2 regions of the Streptomyces sp. NPDC002206 genome follow, and region 2 is predicted to be linked to the other one. Evidence: riboswitches for the same ligand, from Rfam matches in the RefSeq annotation. Region 2 holds a riboswitch; the other holds the start of a gene.
The links. Region 2 has a riboswitch for cyclic di-AMP ahead of ACWCP8_RS23660 (transglycosylase family protein). Riboswitches for the same ligand answer to the same signal wherever they lie in the genome.

Region 1: another riboswitch for cyclic di-AMP. It lies ahead of ACWCP8_RS12250 (M23 family metallopeptidase); the one in region 2 lies ahead of ACWCP8_RS23660 (transglycosylase family protein).

Annotation. Positions count from the first base shown of each region.
Region 1 is NZ_JBSFCW010000005.1:18,868-25,908, reverse strand. Features, by position in the region: gene ACWCP8_RS12280 (sulfite oxidase) at 49-1,206, shown strand; gene ACWCP8_RS12275 (SHOCT domain-containing protein) at 1,246-1,662, opposite strand; gene ACWCP8_RS12270 (hypothetical protein) at 1,874-2,044, shown strand; gene ACWCP8_RS12265 (SPFH domain-containing protein) at 2,145-3,341, shown strand; tRNA gene ACWCP8_RS12260 (tRNA-Met) at 3,459-3,532, shown strand; gene ACWCP8_RS12255 (PP2C family protein-serine/threonine phosphatase) at 3,861-5,003, shown strand; cyclic di-AMP (ydaO/yuaA leader) riboswitch at 5,252-5,404, shown strand; gene ACWCP8_RS12250 (M23 family metallopeptidase) at 5,416-6,534, shown strand; gene ACWCP8_RS12245 (aldo/keto reductase) at 6,712-7,041, shown strand, end outside.
Region 2 is NZ_JBSFCW010000013.1:70,830-77,870, forward strand. Features, by position in the region: gene ACWCP8_RS23635 (GtrA family protein) at 1-376, shown strand, start outside; gene ACWCP8_RS23640 (SurA N-terminal domain-containing protein) at 515-1,171, shown strand; gene ACWCP8_RS23645 (nucleoside triphosphate pyrophosphohydrolase) at 1,370-2,332, shown strand; gene ACWCP8_RS23650 (cytochrome P450 family protein) at 2,342-3,655, shown strand; gene ACWCP8_RS23655 (transglycosylase family protein) at 3,761-4,693, shown strand; cyclic di-AMP (ydaO/yuaA leader) riboswitch at 4,994-5,164, shown strand; gene ACWCP8_RS23660 (transglycosylase family protein) at 5,165-5,893, shown strand; gene eno (phosphopyruvate hydratase) at 6,176-7,041, shown strand, end outside.

The DNA of each region.
Region 1 (7,041 bases), on a different contig from region 2:
TGTCGGGGAGCGGTGGGCGCCGGACGCCGGCGGGCGCACCATGAAGCCATGGATGGAGGTCCAGGGCCTTTTGCCGGCGACATCAGCCCATCGGCGCGCCTCGCCGGGCCCGGCGAGGGAATCAGCCCGGAGGAACTCGCGCTCGCGGCCCGCAACCACGGACTGCCGCTGGAGGCGCTGCGCTACGACATCACCCCGCCCGGACTGCACTACGTACTGGTCCACTACGACATCCCGTACGTCCCCGACACCTCCGTCGCGCGCTCCCACGGCTGGCAGCTCACCGTGCACGGCCGGGTCCGCAGACCGCTGGCACTGGACGTGGCGGCCCTGCGGTCGTTCCCGGCCGTCACCCTCCGCGTCACGATGGAGTGCGCGGGCAACGGCCGGGCCCTGCTCGCACCGCGCCCGGTCAGTCAGCCGTGGCTGGTCGAGGCGGTCGGTACGGCGGAGTGGACCGGGGTGCCGCTGCGGCTGCTGCTCGCCGAGGCCGGAGTCGAGCCGGACGCCATCGAGGTTGTCTTCTGCGGGGCCGACCACGGGGTCGAGCGGGGCGTCGAGCAGGACTACCGGCGGAGCCTGCCGCTGGACGTGGCCACCGGAGACGACCCGGAAGTGCTGGTGGCGTACCGGATGAACGGCGGGCCACTGCCGCCGCAGCACGGCCATCCGCTACGGCTGGTGGTGCCCGGCTGGTACGGCATGGCGCATGTGAAGTGGCTCCGCGAGATCCGGCTCACCGGCACCCCGTTCACCGGTTTCCAGCAGGCGACGGCCTACCGCTACCGCCAGGAGCCCGGTGATCCGGGCCAGCCCGTCACCCGTATGGCCCCGCGGGCGCTGATGATCCCGCCGGGGTACCCGGACTTCATGTCCAGGATCCGTTTCGTACGCCCCGGCCGCGTGCTGCTGGAAGGAAGGGCCTGGTCAGGGTGGCCGCCGGTCACCCGGGTCGAGGTGACCACGGACGACTGCCGTTCCTGGTACGACGCCGAACTCACCCCGCCGGACAGGAGCGGGGCCCACCTCTGGGCCTGGCAACGGTGGCAGTCGTTCTGGATAGCCACGCCCGGAGACCATGTCCTCGCCGCCCGCGCCACCGATGCGGCGGGCCGGGTCCAGCCGCTGACCCAGCCGTGGAACCGCGGCGGCTTCGGCAACAACCGCGTCCAGCGGATCCCGGTCCATTGCGGGCCGGGACGCTGAGATGAGGAGTACGCCCGGGGGCCGGAGGGGCGATGCGGCTCAGATGAGGAGCTTCGTCTTCGCCTGCCGGTACTCCTCTTCCGTGATGGCGCCCCGGTCCTTGAGGTCCGCGAGTTTCGCCAGCTCCTCGACGCTGCCGCGGCTCTTCGGTGCGCCGCCACCCGTGTCACCGGCGCCTGCGGCCTCGCGCACGTACGCCTTGAAGGCGGCCTCTCTCTCCTGGGCCTCCTTGAGGTCGCGCTTCCCCATGGATTTGCCGCGCGCGATCACATAGATCAGGACGCCGAGATACGGCAGCACCAGGGCCAGGATCAGCCAGCCGGCTTTGGCCCAGCCGCCCAGGTCGTCGCTGCGGAAGATGTCCGCGATGACCTTGAAGAGGAGGAACAGCCACATGATCCAGAGGAAGAACCAGAGCATGGTCCAGAACAGATTGAGCAGGGGGTAGTCGTCCATGTTCGGCTCCCTGGTCGTCGCTGTGGCGCAGCGTCGAATGCCTGAATTCTGAATCAGTCATATCACCAGATATGGACGCCTGCTCGTCGTCGTTCGAGGCCGTTCCTCCGGGGTGGTGCGGAGTACCTTGGAATCATGAGGGAGGCGTGGGCGAGGGCGTATGAGAGCCGCAGATGAGTCGGCCCTGAGCCCGGTCGGGGCGATCGGGCGCGTGACCGTGCCGATCCCGCAGGGCGGCCCGGGCGAAGTGCTGGTGGCCGTACGGGGTGGCTCGGAGGCCTACACCGCATGGTCGACGACGTCGATCGACAGGGACGAACGCGTGGTTGTCGTCGACTCGGTCTCGGCGCGCAGCGTGTTGGTCGAACGGCTGCCGGCCTGAACGCAGGAATCGGAGCCGAGACCCGACGCAGGGACCGACGCCAGGGACCGACGCCGAGAGCCGACACCGAGATGAAATGACCTACGGCAGGAGTTCGCTCATGTTGTTCTGGCACGTTCCCGCGCCCAACGAGGCGATGCTCATCTCCGGATCGAAGCGGCAGACGCAGGACACCCAGTTCCGGATCGTCACCGGCCACGGCAGTTTCGTCGTACCCGTGAAGCAGAAGGCGCGCATGCTCTCCCTGGCGCTGCGTGAGGCGGAGATCACCGAGGACTGCGTCACCCAGCAGGGCATCCGTCTCAACGTCCGCGCAGTCGCCGTCTTCAAGGTCGGTGACGACGCCGTCTCCATCGCCAACGCCGCACGCCGCTTCCTGTCCGAGCAGGAACAGATGGAGGAGCTCGCCGGCCGGATCTTCGCCGGTCACCTGCGTTCCATCATCGGCGGGCTGACCGTCGAACAGATCATCCGGGAACGGAACCGGGTCTCCCAGGAGGTCATCGCAGGCAGCCACGGCGAGATGGAGAAACTCGGCATCGTCGTGGACGCCCTCCAGATCCAGGAGATCGACGACGCCACCGGCTACATCAACAACCTCGCCGCCCCGCACGCGGCCGCCGTCGCCAGCCAGGCCCGGATCGCCCAGGCCAGGGCCGACCAGGAAGCGGCCGAGCGCGAGCAGCAGGCCGCGGCGCTCAAGGCCGAGTACGAACGGGACACCGCGATCAAGCGGGCCGGCTTCCTCGCCGAGACCGAGCAGTACAACGCCCGCGCCGCCCAGGCCGGACCGCTGGCCCAGGCCAGGGCGTCGCAGGAGGTCATCGAGGAGCAGACGGCTCTGGCCGAGCGGCAGGCCGCGCTGGCCGCACAGCGGCTGGAGGCGGAGGTCAGGCGTCCGGCGGACGCCGAGGCGTACCGGCAGCGCACGCTCGCCGAGGCAGCCCGGGACCGGGCGAAGTTCCAGGCCGACGGCAACGCGTACGCCGAACGGACCCTGGCCCAGGCGCAGGCCGACGCCAACACCGCCCGCGCCGCCTCGCTCCGGGACGGCAACCAGGAACTGATCGCGGCCAATCGCATCGTGGAGAACCTGCCGACGCTGGCCGACGCGGCCGCCCGCGGGATGAAGGGGGCCAACCTCACCGTGCTCAACGGCACCAACGGGGTCAACGAGATGGCGGCCGGGGTGGTGGGCCAGGGGCTGGCCATCCTCCACTCGCTCCAGCGCAGCGCGAGCGCGGGAAAACCGGCGGTCGACGCGAAGCGGGCGCCGCGCATCACCGACTCGAACTGACCTGCGCATGGCAGGGGGGAAGGCGCGGGAAAGGCGGCGGGGCCCTTTTTGGATCGGGCAGCCAATTCGTCGGTGGTCAGCAGTCCGTTCCTGATGGCGTAGAGTTGTGTTTACCGACGCGGGGTGGAGCAGCTCGGTAGCTCGCTGGGCTCATAACCCAGAGGTCGCAGGTTCAAATCCTGTCCCCGCTACTGAAGAGTCAGGCCCGGCATGCATAAGCGTGCCGGGCCTGATTCATGTTTTCCGTCCCCCCTTTGGCCGATGAGGAGTCGCCGCGCGACGCCGCTCCGGCAAGCCTGGGAAGCGGGGCGCAGTCCGCAGCCGTGCGCGTGCAGGTCAGGACAGCCGTGCGGGTACCGGGCAGGGACAGCCGGGCGGGTACGGGGTATGAGACCACAGGGCGCACCGCCCAGGACAGCACAGGGCGCACCGCCCAGAGCAGCACAGGGCGCGCCGGGCAGGAGACCACAGGTGGGGATGGCGAAGGAGCTGCGCGTGGGGCGGGTCAGGGGGCGGGCCATGGTGCGCGGCTGGGCCTGGTGGTTCGTCCGTGCGCTGCCGACTCTGATGATCATCGGTGGGCTGGTGTTCGACTACCTCAGCCCACCGCCCTTCACCGCCGTGCCGATGTTCGTGGCCGCTCCGTTGATCGCCGCACCGTTCTTCTCGCCGGTCGGCACCGTCCTCACCGGCGTCGCCGCGGTTTTCTCGATCCTCTCGCTGCGGTTGTCCAGCGGCAGTCCGCTGCACGTCGTGCCGTTCATCGAGCTCGCCACCGTGATCACGGTCGCGGCCCTCGCCGTCGTCATCAACCGGGTCGTACGACGCAGCAACGAGCAGCTGGCTTCGGCGCGGGTCATCGCGGAGACCGCGATGCGGGCCGTGCTGCCGACGCCGTCCGAGCGGATCGGGGGGCTCCATGTCGCCGCGCGGTACGAGGCGGCCCAGGCGGACGAATTCGTCGGTGGTGACCTGTTCGCCGTGGCGGAGAGCTCGTACGGGGTACGGCTCGTGGTCGGGGACGTGCGGGGCAAGGGCCTCGAAGCAGTCGGGACGGTGGCGGTGGTCATCGGCGCGTTCCGGGAGGCCGCCGAGCAGGAGGATTCGCTGGAGGGCGTGGCGCGGAGGCTGGAGCGGGCGCTGGCGCGGGAGGGGGCGCGGCAGGGAGGGATCGATCCGGTCGAGGGGTTCGTCACCGCCGTGCTCGCCGAGATCCCGCCCGGTGCGGCCGAGGTGCGGATCGTCAACCGCGGTCATCCCGAGCCGCTGCTGCTCCACCCCGACGGCTCACTGGAGGCGTTGTTCCCGACGGTGCCCGCGCTGCCGCTCGGCATGGACCTGGGGGCGTGGACGGACCGGGCCGACGTATGGGAGCTGGCCGCCGGGATGACGCTGCTTGCGTACACGGACGGACTCTCCGAGGCGCGGGACGCCCAAGGGGACTTCTACGATCCGGCGGCCCGGCTGCGCGGGCGGATCTTTCCCGGGCCCGAGGAGCTGCTGTCCGCGCTGGCCGACGACGTACGGCTGCACACCGGCGGCAGGTCCACCGACGACATGGCGCTGCTCGCGGTCGCACGTCCCGCGCGGGGGCAGCCGAAGCGGCGCAGGACTGTGAAGATCGTGGGCCGGGACGCGAGCGAGGAAGAGCTGAGTCGGTGAAGGGGTTTTGCAGAGTGATGCCACCGTGCGTAATCGAAAGGCCTCACTCCGCATAACATTTGATACAACGTCAGAAAACGTGTGGTGGTTGAGTGGCGATCAACTCGCCCGTTTCCGCCCGATTGTGTCCCGTAAAGTCCAGGCCAAGACCGTTAACGATCAGTGGGAACGGCTTGGAATCGGACCCGTCCGTCTATTAACGTTCGATAACGCAGCGCGGTTGTCCCAGCCGTCGTCAGTGGCGGCACCGTGCGCGAGCGCCGAATTCCGCAAGGAAACCGGGGAACCACCTACATGGGGTGAATCGGACACCTGTGTCTCGTGAGAGGCAGAGGGATCCGTAGGAGACCTTCCTGCTCCGAACCCGTCAGCTAACCCGGTAGGCGAGAAGGAAGGAAAGGAGTGCGCCCCCGTGGCGTCCAACAAGCCTGCCCCCGAAGCCCCCTCCCGGTTCGGCTCCGACTTCACGACCGAGTACGGAACCGAGCAGCGAACCGATTTCGGCGCCGAGTTCACCACTGAGTTCGCGACCGACGGTTTCGGTGAGACCGACCGGGCGTGGGAGGAATGGAACCCCACGGAGGAGTCCGTCCGCCCCGTACGCGGCAAGCACCGCGTCGTCAAGCAGCGCAACGGGCTGGCCCGCAGCTCCACGGTGCTCGGAGTCGGCGTCATCGCGGCCGTGGGCGCGGGTGGCATGGCCACCGCGCAGAGCAAGCCGCCGGTCTCCATCTCCCTTCCCGATTCCCTCGCGGACAACCTCCCCGACGCCAAGTCCCTTCCCGGCGTGGGGGCCCTGTTCTCCGACGAGTCCGCCACCGACCAGGCGAAGTCCGCGGCTGCCGCCGCCCCGCTCACCAGCGCCGGCATCACCGTCGCCGAGGCCGAGCAGGGCACCACCGACGCCGGCGAGGCGCTGCGCGCCCGCATCCTCCAGCAGGCCGAGCAGCAGCAGAACGCCGCCGAGGCGGAGGCCAAGGCCGCTGAGGAGAAGGCCGCCGCGGAGAAGGCTGCCGCCGAGGCCAAGGCGAAGCAGGACGTCGCCGAGGCCAAGGCCGCCGCCGAGAAGAAGAAGGCGGAGGAAGAGGCGAAGGCGAAGGCCGAGGCCGCCCGGCTGGCCAAGCTCGCCGCCTCCTACGCCATCCCCACCTCGTCGTACACGATCACCTCGACCTTCGGTGAAGCCGGTTCGATGTGGTCCTCCGGCTACCACACCGGACTCGACTTCGCGGCGCCGACCGGCACCCCGATCAAGGCCATCCACAGCGCCACCGTCAAGTCGGCGGGCTGGTCCGGTTCGTACGGCTACCGCACGGTCCTGGAGCTCGAGGACGGTACGGAGCTGTGGTTCTGCCACCAGTCGTCGATCGACGTCAGCGTCGGCCAGAAGGTCACCACCGGTGACACCATCGGCCGCGTCGGAGCCACCGGCAACGTGACCGGACCCCACCTCCACCTGGAGGTCCACACCCCGGACGGCACGGGTATCGACCCGATGACCTGGCTGCGCGACAAGGGCCTCACCGTCTGAGCCCGCGCCGGTTCTCCGGCCTCTCAAACCCGGCAGTCCTGACGCTCACCCCCCGACGTCAGGGCTGCCGGTCTGCTCCACCCCGGTCCTTGCGACGCCGGTGCGGATGCGGATGCGGATGCCCGTGCGGCCCCCCGGTACGGAATAGCGGCCGCGGCGGAGTCCGTTGATCCATTTATGACATCTCTTCGTAAGCTCGGCACTTCCGACCTCCAGGTCTTCCCGCTCGCGCTCGGTGGCAACGTCTTCGGCTGGACCGCCGACGAGGAGCAGTCGTTCGCCGTGCTCGACGCGTACGTCGCGGCGGGCGGCAACTTCCTGGACACCGCCGACGCGTACTCCGCGTGGATCCCCGGCAACGAGGGCGGTGAGTCGGAGACGGTCATCGGCAAGTGGCTCGCCGCACGCGCCAACCGTTCCGACATCGTCGTCGCGACCAAGGTCGGCGCCCACCCCGCGTACAAGGGGCTCTCCGCCGCCACCATCAAGGCCGCGGCCGAGGAGTCG
Region 2 (7,041 bases):
CTTCGCCCTCGTCGGCGTCGTGAACACCGGTACGTACTACGGCTGCTACCTGGCCCTGCTGACCGCGCTGCCGTACCTGGCCGCGCATGTGATCGCGTTCGCGTTGAGCATGACCGGCTCGTTCCTGCTGAACTCGTACTTCACGTACCGGACCCGGCCCACCTGGCGGAAGTTCCTGCTCTTCCCGCTCACCAACGCTGCCAACTTCGTCATCACCACCGGCGGTGTCTGGCTGCTGGTCGACCGCGCCGGCTTCAGCAGCCGCTACGCACCGCTGGTCGCGGCGCTGGCGGCCATCCCGATCACCTTTGTGGTCTCCCGCGCGATCATGCTGCGGCCGGACGCGAGGCCGAAAGCGGTCGAACGCGTGCGCTGAGCACACCGGATTCGGCCCACATCCCGAACTGCTGCCGAATCGTTGGTCGAACCAGTGGCCCGGATCACGCCCACTGCCTAACATCGATCACCGCAGGGTCTTGTGCACCGCCGCACAATCTCTCCCCGGGAGGCTCCTTTGCACCGCCGCCGTCGCACCGCGCTCGTCGTCTCCGCCGCCATGCTCGTCGCGGCGCCGCTGCTCTCCGCCTGCGGCAACCAGGCCCACCCAGGTGCCGCAGCCGTGGTCGGAGGGGACCGGATCGAGGTGTCCACCGTGCAGGCCCAGGTGGCGGAGGTACGCACCGCGCAGCGCAAGTCCGACCAGTCGGTCCAGCTCATCAACAAGTCGGGACAGCTCGGCCGGGCCAAGCTGCACGGGCTGATCTTCGACCGGATCCTGGACAAGGCCGCCGCGGACGCGGACGTGACGGTCAGCCGCAAGGAGATCCAGGAGATGCGGCAGTCGGCGGCCACCCAGTCCGGGGGAGAGGCACAGCTGCGGACGATGATGCTCCAGCAGAGCTGGGTCGCCCCCGACCAGATCGAGGCCGTCCTGCGCGAGCAGGTCCAGCTGACGAAGCTGGCCCAGGCGCTCGGCGCCGACCTGCAGCAGCCCGCCGGACAGAAGGCCGTCGGCGACGCACTCACCGCGGCGTCGAAGTCGCTGCACATCGACGTCAACCCGCGCTTCGGTACCTGGGACGACAAGCAGACCCAGCTCGCCAACTACAAGGCCCCGTGGATCACCCAGGTCACCAAGCCCGCCCAGCAGGAAGCCGCAGCAGGCGCTTAGGGGATGTCCGGTCGGTCAGGCCGGGCTCGCGTGCCCTGGCACGCACATCTGCCGCGTTGTCGTCGGTCTTCCCCAAGCTCTCGGCACCCTCCTCCGCCTTGCAGCTGCACGCACCACGGTGTGACATCAGCCGCTCCGCGGCGGGCCGCTCCCTGATCCGGCCTGACCGACCGGACGCCCCCTAGGTAGGTTGGTGGGGTGAACGCTGAAGATCCCGGTCGTATCGTCCTGCTCACCGCCAGCCACCGGGTCGCGCCCGGGCTGCTGTCCTGGCCGGCCTGGCAGACGCTGCACGCCGCCGACCGGGTGCTCTGCGCCGAGCAGAACCACCCCCAGCTGCCGTATCTGCGCGAGGCGGGCGTCACCGTCGAACACTCCGCGCCCACCGCGCAGGAGCTCGTCGACGCCTGCGCGGGCGGCCGGACCGTCGTGGTCGTCACCGGTGGCGAGGGCAACCAGCCGCTGACGGACGGGCTGGCCCGGCTCGCCGGATCGGGCCGGGTACAGATGCCGAACCTGGAGCTGCTGCCCGGTTCGTACGATCTGCCGGGCGCCCGCCTCCTCGATCTCGTCCAGGTCATGGACCGGATCAGGGCCGAGTGCCCCTGGACCTCGCAGAAGACCCATCAGGGTCTGGCCAAGTACGCCATCGAGGAGGCGTACGAACTGGTCGAGGCGATCGAGGACGGCGACCGCGACGAGCTGCGTGAGGAACTCGGGGACGTACTCCTTCAGGTCGTCTTCCACGCCAGGATCGCGGAGGAGGACGAGGACCAGCCGTTCTCCATCGACGATGTCGCGGCCACCCTCGTCGAGAAGCTGATCCACCGCCACCCGCATGTCTTCGGCGACGAGACCGCCGAGACCCCGGAGGACGTGCACGCGCACTGGCTGCGCACCAAGGCCATCGAGAAGCAGCGCGACTCGGTCACCGACGGCGTGCCGCTCGGCCAGCCCGGTCTGGCGCTGGCGGCGAAGCTGGCCGGCCGGGTCCGTACCGCCGGACTCGATGTGGCGCTCCCCGCGGGGGACGGCATCGGGTACGAGCTCCTCGCCCTCGCCGTACGCGCGGAACAGGACGGCACCGACCCCGAGGCCGCGCTGCGCGCCGCCGGCCGCGCCTACCGGGACGCGATCCTCGCGGCGGAGGGCAACGGATAACGTCAGGGGGTGAACGACAGCCCCGCCGAGACCCCTGCCGCCAGCCCCGCCGACGCCCCTGCGGACGGCCCCGAACTCTTCACATGGGAGTTCGCCACCGACCCGTACCCGGCCTACGCCTGGCTGCGCGAGCACAGCCCCGTGCACCGCACCGCGCTGCCCAGCGGGGTCGAGGCATGGCTGGTGACGCGGTACGTGGACGCCCGGCAGGCCCTCGCCGACACCCGGCTCTCCAAGAACCCGGCGCACCACGACGAGCCGGCGCACGCCAAGGGGAAGACCGGCATCCCGGGCGAGCGCAAGGCGGAGCTGATGACGCATCTGCTGAACATCGACCCGCCCGACCACACCCGGCTGCGCCGCCTCGTCTCGAAGGCGTTCACACCGCGCCGGGTCGCGGAGTTCGCGCCGCGCGTGCAGGAGCTGACGGACCGCCTCATCGACAACTTCATCGAGGAGGGAAGCGCGGACCTCATCCACGACTTCGCGTTCCCGCTCCCCATCTACGCGATCTGCGATCTGCTCGGCGTTCCGCGCGAGGACCAGGACGACTTCCGGGACTGGGCGGGCATGATGATCCGCCACGGTGGCGGGCCGCGCGGCGGGGTGGCGCGGTCGGTGAAGAAGATGCGCGGCTATCTCGCCGAACTCATCCACCGGAAGCGGGAGAACCCCGGGGACGATCTGATCTCGGGGCTGATCCGGGCCAGCGACCACGGCGAGCACCTCACCGAGAACGAGGCCGCCGCCATGGCCTTCATCCTCCTCTTCGCCGGCTTCGAGACGACGGTCAACCTGATCGGCAACGGGGTGTACGCCCTGCTGCGCAACCCCGAGCAGCGGGACCGGCTGCAGCGCTCGCTCGACGCGGGGGAGACGGGGCTGCTGGAGACCGGAATCGAGGAACTGCTGCGGTACGACGGTCCGGTGGAGCTGGCGACCTGGCGGTTCGCCACCGAACCGCTGGTGCTCGGCGGCCGGCGGATCGCGGCGGGCGACCCCGTACTGGTGGTGCTCGCCGCCGCGGACCGGGATCCGGAACGGTTCGCCCACCCCGACACCCTCGACCTCTCCCGGCGTGACAATCAGCACCTCGGCTACGGTCACGGCATCCATTACTGCCTGGGGGCGCCGCTCGCCCGACTGGAGGGACAGGCCGCGCTGGCCACGCTGCTGAGACGCCTACCGGACCTGCGCCTTGCGGTGGAACCTACCGATTTGCGGTGGCGCGGAGGGCTCATCATGCGCGGACTGCGCACTCTTCCCGTGGAGTTCGATCCCGGACATCGCTCCGGCGAAAGTGACACTCCGTCAACTCTGTGACTTTCACGTGATCTGCGCTGCATCGACTTGTGACAAGCGTTCGACTGCCGCTACCTTCACCGTTCGACTCACCAGTCACTTGTCAGTCACACGGAAGGCAACCGCATGGGCTCCGCGAACGGCAGACACCGTCGCCCTCGTCAGGCACCCGCCATCGTCGTCGCCGCAGGCGTCACCGGCTCGGCCATCGCCATCCCGCTGCTCGGTGCGGCCGGTGCGCACGCGGCCGGCGCCACGACCTGGGACCGGGTCGCCGAGTGCGAGAGCGGCGGCATGTGGAGTGCCGACCTCGGCAACGGCTTCTACGGCGGTCTCCAGTTCTCGCAGGACACCTGGAAGTCGTACGGCGGCGAGGCGTACGCCTCGCGTGCCGACCTCGCCAGCCGCTCGCAGCAGATAGCGGTCGCCGAGAAGGTCCTCGACGACCAGGGGCCACGGGCGTGGCCCAGCTGTGCGGTGATCTCCGGGCTCACGGTGGACGGGACGCTGCCGGGTGTCGACCCGGGAAGTCTGCTGTCGGCCGACCCGACGCAGAGCGCGGACCCGTCCGACGAATCGTCGGACGAGGCGAGCCCCTCGGGCGGATCGAAGTCGTCGTCCGCCAAGTCGTCGAAGTCATCCGGCAAGACGTCGGGCAAGGCGTCGGGTCAGGCGTCGAGCGAGTCGTCATCCGATGTGTCGGATACGTCCGGTTGGGCTGACTCGTCCCTCTCCTCCGATTCTTCCGGCAGCGAGACGGGCGGTAAGCACCGTGGCGCGCCGGCCCCCGAGGTGAGCCAGGGCGCGGGAACGGACGGTGACCGCGACTCGGGCCGCCATGCTTCCCGCGGTAACAGTGGCGGACGCGACACGCGCGGCTCGGCCGCCGACGGCACATACACCGTTCGGCCGGGCGACAACCTCTGGGCAATTGCTGATGCACAGAAGGTTCATGGCGGATGGCCGGCGCTCTATGAGGCCAACAAGAGTGCTGTCGGCGACGACCCGGATCTCATTCTTCCTGGCCAGAGCCTCGAGCTCGGCGTGAAGGCGGAGTGAGACCGGTCTGATCAACAGCTTAAATCACCCCAAAAATCAGGGTAGTTCAGAGGCCTATGTCCGCTTATGCGTAAGTGAGACATGGGTCTCTTTGCGTCAATCGGCGTGTCTTGTCTGCCGGCTCTGCCCGTATCGCCCCCCACCTGCGAAAACGATGACCGGCCGGACGCAAGAAGGGGATGATTGCCCGTTATGCCCGTCTTTGAATGTGGGGGTTGCGTGCGTTTACGGTCGGAACCGCTCGCACCGCGGGCCCCGTCGACCGTCACGCCGAATCCTGCCGTCGGTCGAAGGGAACAGACGCGTAAAGCGCCGTAGGCAGGAGCGGGGGACCCAGGTAAGCGCCGGGCCCGATGGTCGAAGGACCGTCAGGACCGGCTTGGGGTGAAGTCGCGTGCTAGGACGTGCGACCGGGCAACTCACTTGGCCCGAACCCGACAGCTCACCTCGTAGGCGTCGGTGAGGAGAACCATGCTGCTGAACAGCAAGGGCAAGAACCGCCGCCCGTCCAAGGTCGTCCGTGTGGCCACGCTCGCCGGTGTCGCCGGTGCCGCAATCGCCGTTCCCCTGATGGGTGCCACGGGCGCCTCCGCCGCCTCCGTCGCCACGTGGGATGCCGTCGCCCAGTGCGAGTCCGGTGGCAACTGGTCCATCAACACCGGCAACGGCTACTACGGCGGCCTGCAGTTCTCGCAGTCCAGCTGGGCTGCCGCCGGTGGCACGCAGTACGCCCCGCGGGCCGACCTGGCCACCAAGGCCCAGCAGATCGCCGTCGCCGAGAAGCTCCTCGACATGCAGGGTCCGGGTGCCTGGGGCTGCGCCGGTGCCGGCAACCTGACCAACGACGGTGTCGACCCGGGCGTCGACACCGGCTCCGCCGCCGCGAAGCCGGCCGCCGCGAAGCCGGCCGCGCCGAAGCCGGCCGCGCCGAAGCCGGCCGAGCACACCGAGGCCCCCACCGCCTCCCGCTCGGACCGCGGCACCGCCCCCGAGGCCGCGAAGACCGTCACCACGCCGACCGGCCAGAAGGTCGCGAAGGGCGACGGCGAGTACAAGGTGAAGGCCGGTGACTCGCTCAGCAAGATCGCCGAGGCGCACAAGGTGAAGGGCGGCTGGCACCAGCTGTTCAAGCTGAACAAGGACATCGTCAAGGACGCCGACCTGATCTTCCCGGGTCAGCAGCTCCACCTGACGAAGTAGTACGCACCTCAGCAGAAAAGCTCTCTCCTCCCCTGAGCACCCCGACCCGGCGCGGATTCCCCCGTACGCGCGGGGTCGGGGTTTCTGCGCTCACCGTTCAACTGTTGTGGTTACCGCTCAGTAAGTTTCTGGATATTTGCCCGTCTAAGGGTGCCCTTGGGTCCTTTTTCGTCCCAGGAGGCGGGCGGTCGCCGAACACAGTGGGCCAAGGCGGTTAGGCTCTTGGCGCAAGGCCAAAGCGACCCTGCACAACCAGCGTCATATCCCAGAAGGAGATGCCTCGTGCCGTCCATCGACGTCGTCGTAGCCCGGGAAATCCTCGACTCCCGCGGAAACCCCACGGTCGAGGTCGAGGTTGGCCTCGACGACGGCAGCACCGGCCGTGCTGCTGTTCCGTCCGGCGCCTCCACCGGTGCGTTCGAGGCCATTGAGCTTCGCGACGGTGACCCCAACCGTTACCACGGCAAGGGCGTCGAGAAGGCCGTCCTCGCCGTGATCGAGCAGATCGGCCCGGAGCTCGTCGGCTACGACGCGACCGAGCAGCGGCTGATCGACCAGGCGATGTTCGACCTGGACGCCACCGAGAACAAGGGCTCGCTCGGCGCCAACGCCATCCTCGGCGTCTCGCTGGCCGTCGCGCACGCCGCCTCCGAGGCCTCGGACCTGCCGCTGTTCCGCTACCTCGGTGGCCCGAACGCGCACCTGCTGCCCGTCCCGATGATGAACATCCTCAACGGTGGGTCGCACGCCGACTCCAACGTGGACATCCAGGAGTTCATGATCGCCCCGATCGGCGCGGAGTCCTTCTCCGAGGCCCTGCGCTGGGGCGCCGAGGTCTACCACACGCTGAAGAAGGTCCTGAAGACGAAGGGCCTGTCGACCGGTCTCGGCGACGAGGGTGGCTTCGCGCCGAACCTGGAGTCGAACCGCGCCGCCCTGGACCTCATCCTCGAGGCCATCAAGGAGGCCGGTTACGCCCCGGGCAAGGACATCGCGCTCGCGCTCGACGTCGCCGCCTCGGAGTTCTACAAGGACGGCAAGTACGAGTTCGAGGGCAAGTCCCGCTCGGCCGCCGAGATGACCGAGTACTACGAGGAGCTCGTCTCCGCGTACCCGCTGGTCTCCATCGAGGACCCGCTGTACGAGGA